DNA from 2 places in the Clostridium sp. CTA-5 genome. Region 1 is predicted to be linked to the other one. Evidence: riboswitches for the same ligand, from Rfam matches in the RefSeq annotation. Region 1 holds a riboswitch; the other holds the start of a gene.
What was found. A riboswitch is a leader RNA that binds a small molecule or an ion and turns the genes downstream of it on or off. The one in region 1 is predicted to bind glycine.
Positions count from the first base shown of each region.

Region 2: linked by a shared signal. The riboswitch ahead of ACYUET_RS00365 (amino acid permease) and the one ahead of ACYUET_RS10780 (alanine/glycine:cation symporter family protein) in region 1 are both predicted to bind glycine.

Region 1 covers NZ_BAAAAT010000005.1:14,478-16,898, forward strand. Annotated here, with positions in the region: gene ACYUET_RS10775 (GNAT family N-acetyltransferase) at 1-430, shown strand, start outside; glycine riboswitch at 590-681, shown strand; glycine riboswitch at 684-768, shown strand; gene ACYUET_RS10780 (alanine/glycine:cation symporter family protein) at 842-2,269, shown strand; gene ACYUET_RS10785 (acylphosphatase) at 2,380-2,421, opposite strand, start outside.
Region 2 covers NZ_BAAAAT010000001.1:81,020-83,440, forward strand. Annotated here, with positions in the region: gene ACYUET_RS00360 (zinc dependent phospholipase C family protein) at 1-244, shown strand, start outside; glycine riboswitch at 816-904, shown strand; gene ACYUET_RS00365 (amino acid permease) at 1,283-2,421, shown strand, end outside.

The DNA.
Region 1 (2,421 bases):
TATATTAAGAGTTAATGAGTGTGATTTAAAAGAATGTGCAAGGTTGTTTGTTAAAGTGTTTAATGGAGAACCTTGGAATGATAAATGGACTTATGAAAGTGCATATAAAAGATTAAAGGATATTTATATGTGTCCAAATTTCGTTGGAATTAAATATGTAGAAGATAATGTAATTAAAGGTGCTATATTTGCAAATTGTGAAGAATGGTATGAAGGAAAACATTTAAATATAAAAGAGGTATTTGTTTCAAATGAATCACAAGGAAATAATATAGGAAGTATTTTAATTAATGCTATAGAATACGAAGTTAAAAGAATAGGAGTAGATTTTCTTATATTATTTACACAAAATAATATGTTGAAAAATTTCTATATAAAAAATAATTTTAAAGAAGAAAATTCCTTAAGTATAATGACAAAAAGTATATAATTAAATAATAATAAATATTCGTTATTGTAAGATTTATATAAGTTTTTATACTTAATAAATATAAAGAAATCAGGTATTTATAAATTTAGAAAAACTGGAAATACTTGCATTAATCAAAAAATACATATATAATTGAACCATAAATTAAAGAACGTTCGGATGAAGGTAGTGGGAGAGTTATTAATATAATGAGAATTATATTAATACACCGAAGAGGGAAATCTTTCAGGTATTGGGACCGCTACTGGACGAGCCTCTGGAGAGACTCATTTATATGAGCACCGAAGGAGCAAGGTAATTTATATAATTACTGAAACTCTCAGGTAAAAGGACAGGGGATAGGATTTAGTCAAATTAATTTTTGGTTCAATTCTTATTCTCCTCCATAATAAAAATTAAGGAGGATTTTTTATGTTATTATCAAATCTATTATTATCAACAGCGGGAGTACAAAATTTCTTTGAAACAATTGACAGTATTATTTGGGGCCCGCCATTACTTATTCTTTTGTTAGGAACAGGAATTTACCTAACAATTCGTCTTAAATTATTACAAATATTTAAATTACCAATGGCATTAAAATATGTATTTGGAAAAGATGAAGAAACTACAAGTGAAGATGCAGAAGGAGATGTATCTAGTTTTGCTGCGTTATGTACAGCTTTATCAGCAACTATAGGAACAGGAAACATAGTAGGAGTGGCAACAGCAGTTAAAGCAGGAGGACCAGGAGCGTTATTTTGGATGTGGATAGCAGCATTTTTTGGAATGGCAACTAAATATGCTGAAGGAGTACTTGCAATAAAGTATAGAGAAGTTGATGAAAATGGTCAAATGTGTGGAGGACCGATGTATTATATTCAAAATGGTCTTGGAATCAAATGGCTTGCAAAATTATTTGCACTTTTTGGTGTAGGAGTTGCCTTTTTTGGAATAGGTACATTTGGACAAGTTAATTCAATTGCATCAGCAGCAGCTAATTTTAATATTCCATTAAAAGTTACAGCAGTAGTTGTAACAGTCTTAGTAGCTTTAGTAACTTTAGGTGGAATAAAGAGAATATCTAAAGTTTCAGAAGCACTTGTACCATTTATGGCAGTAGCATATATAATCGGATCAATAATGGTACTTATATTTAATTCACAAGCTATTCCATCAGCATTAGGATTAATAATTAAAAGTGCATTTAATCCAGAGGCAATTGGAGGCGGTGTATTAGGCATTACAATTACAATGGCAATTAGAAATGGTATAGCTAGAGGAGTATTTTCAAATGAATCAGGACTTGGTAGTGCACCAATAGCAGCTGCAGCAGCAAAAACCAAATCAGCAGTTAGACAAGGCCTAATATCAATGACAGGTACTTTTTTTGATACAATAATTATATGCACTATGACAGGACTTGCAATAATTATTACAAGTGATTACACTGGTGTATTTGAATTAGGAGCAACAATTGAGGGTGCTGGGCTTACATCAGCAGCTTTCCAAGTTGGATTACCAATAGCATTTTTAGGAAAGTACATTGTTAATATAGGCTTGATATTCTTTGCTTTTACAACAATACTTGGATGGAATTATTATGGAGAAAAGTGTATTCAATATTTATTTGGTACTAAATCAATTTTACCATATAGAATAATATATATAGTATTAGTTGCTATAGGACCATTCTTACCATTAGAATTGATATTTATAATAGCAGATATAGTTAATGGTTGTATGGCATTTCCTAATCTAGTGGCATTAATAGGTCTGAGAAAAGTTGTAATTCAAGAAACTGAAGAATTCTTTGAAGAAATGAAATTGAAACAGTGCACAAATGAAGTTAGTGCTTAAAATATAGAGAAATAATAAAAAGGTGATATCTTTAAGTTTGTATTTGAAGATATCACCTTTTTTATCTAAATAAATATAAAATTTTAAGCTATGTTTTAAAACGTAAAAAATTAATACTTTATTTTAAACTTTTTTTCATTAGAAATTAGGGG
Region 2 (2,421 bases), on a different contig from region 1:
TAATTCCTTAAAACATTATATTGATTTTAATAGTAATAAGGCCATAAATGTATATAGAAAGTATTCTTGTGTGCCCAATAAGCAGATTAGATTTCGTATGATTACTTTAAATGTTTTAACAATGGCTCAAGCTACTACTGCTGGTTTGATGTTTAAGTTTTATAAAGATATACAAAGAGTTAAACCTCTTATAGCTAAAAAACATAAAAAGCATTTTGAAAACATATTAAGCAAGTTACTATAGTAGATATATTAATTTTTCTAGAAGTTAGATTTAGAAATTAGATAAAATTATAAGTAAAAATAATAGTTTTATAATATTAATTAAGTTTAGATAGTTACTAATGCCTTGCTTTGCTTCAAAAATTAAACTCATAACAATATAGAAAAACGTATTGTTGTGAGTTATTTTAGTTTATAGGCATTTAGAGAAAAAAAGAATACTTATAGTAACTTTAAGAAAGAATATATATAAGTTAGAATTATTAAATTATGTTTTAACAATTAATATAATAAAATTTAGAAAGAATTAATAGGAATAGAATGAATATCTAATTTAGATAATTATTTCACTAATTTTATTTAGTTTTAAATTGATATTGTTACTTTGTTATAAATGTTTTTAATATTATGATAAAAATGCTTTTCGATTTTGATTAAAGTAAAAAAAATGTTGCAACTTTATTAAAAATATATTAATATATAACAATAAAAGTTAAAAGTTCAGATGAAGATAGCGGGAGAGTAATGGCTATGGCTGTTCACCGAAGAAGTAAATCTTTCAGGTACCTATTTAATTAGAGATGACCGCTATTGGATGAACCCTTGGAGAGACTCGAAATAGAGCACCGAAGGAGAAAGTTGTAAAGGCGAAACTCTCAGGTAAAAGGACAGGGGACAGGTAACATATCTTACAAAAGTAATATATTATTAATTACTTCATTTAGATCTTATCTATTCCCATTTGTATCTCCAATTATAAAATATTTACATAAGAAAAGGTATATTTTAGTATATGCTTTTTAACTAACATGGAGGGATAAAATGGATAAATCAACAAAAGTATTTACTTCAATCTATTCTATAGTATATGGAGGGTCCACTTTTAGTGTTACTGATGGAAACTGGAATCTATCTAATTGGGTGTCTAGGATTAACTGAAAGTTTTTGATACATCATTGAAATAGAAAGTTATATCTCAATGATTAAATAAAAACTTTAGAAAGTTGTGATTACAGTAAAACAGATAAAAAACAGTAACATTCAGAAAGGCGGGATATATATGTCAGAGAATCAAAATTTATCGAGAGGATTAAAGAATCGTCATGTTCAATTACTTGCAATTGGAGGGGCTATTGGTACAGGGTTATTCCTTGGTTCAGGCAGGTCTATTCACCAGGCAGGCCCATCTATTTTATTTGCTTATATGATAACAGGAGTAATTTGTTTTTTTATTATGCGTGCCCTTGGGGAATTATTACTTTCTAATTTAAACTATCATTCTTTTGTAGACTTTGTACATGATTATTTAGGGAACGGAGCAGCATTCATTACTGGGTGGACATACTGGTTCTGCTGGATTTCACTCGCTATGGCTGATTTAACTGCTGCAGGACTTTATATACAATACTGGTTTCCTAATATAGCTCAATGGGTTCCAAGTCTTATAGCTCTTGTAATTTTACTAATTATGAATCTTACAGCAGTTAAGTTATTTGGAGAAATGGAATTTTGGTTTGCTTTAATTAAAATTGTTGCAATTTTATCACTAATAATTATTGGTATATTTATGATTATTAAAGGTTTTTCTACAGATGCTGGTGTATCTAGTTTTACAAACCTTTGGAGTCATGATGGTTGGTTCCCAAATGGGGTAAGTGGTTTTATTCTTTCATTTCAAATGGTTGTATTTGCTTTTACTGGAATCGAATTAGTTGGTTTAACAGCTGGTGAAACTGAAAATCCAGAACATGTTATTCCAAAGGCTATTAATAATATTCCAATTAGAATTATTATTTTCTATATCGGAGCACTTACTGTTATTATGAGTATATACCCATGGAATTCAATTAATCCAGATAAAAGTCCATTTGTACAGGTATTTGCTGCAGTAGGAATAGCGGCAGCAGCAAGCATTGTAAATTTTGTTGTACTAACATCAGCTGCATCTGCTTGTAATAGCGGTATATTCAGTACGAGTCGTATGGTTTATTCACTTGCTAAAGAAAATAATGCACCTGAGTCAATGAAAAAATTAACTTCGCATCAAGTACCTTCTAATGCTATAATGTTCTCTGCAACTGTTATTTTGATTTCAGTTATTCTTAATTATATTATGCCAGAAGGGGTATTTATACTTATTACCAGTATATCAACATTTTGCTTTATTTTTATTTGGGCAATTATAGTTATCTGTCATTT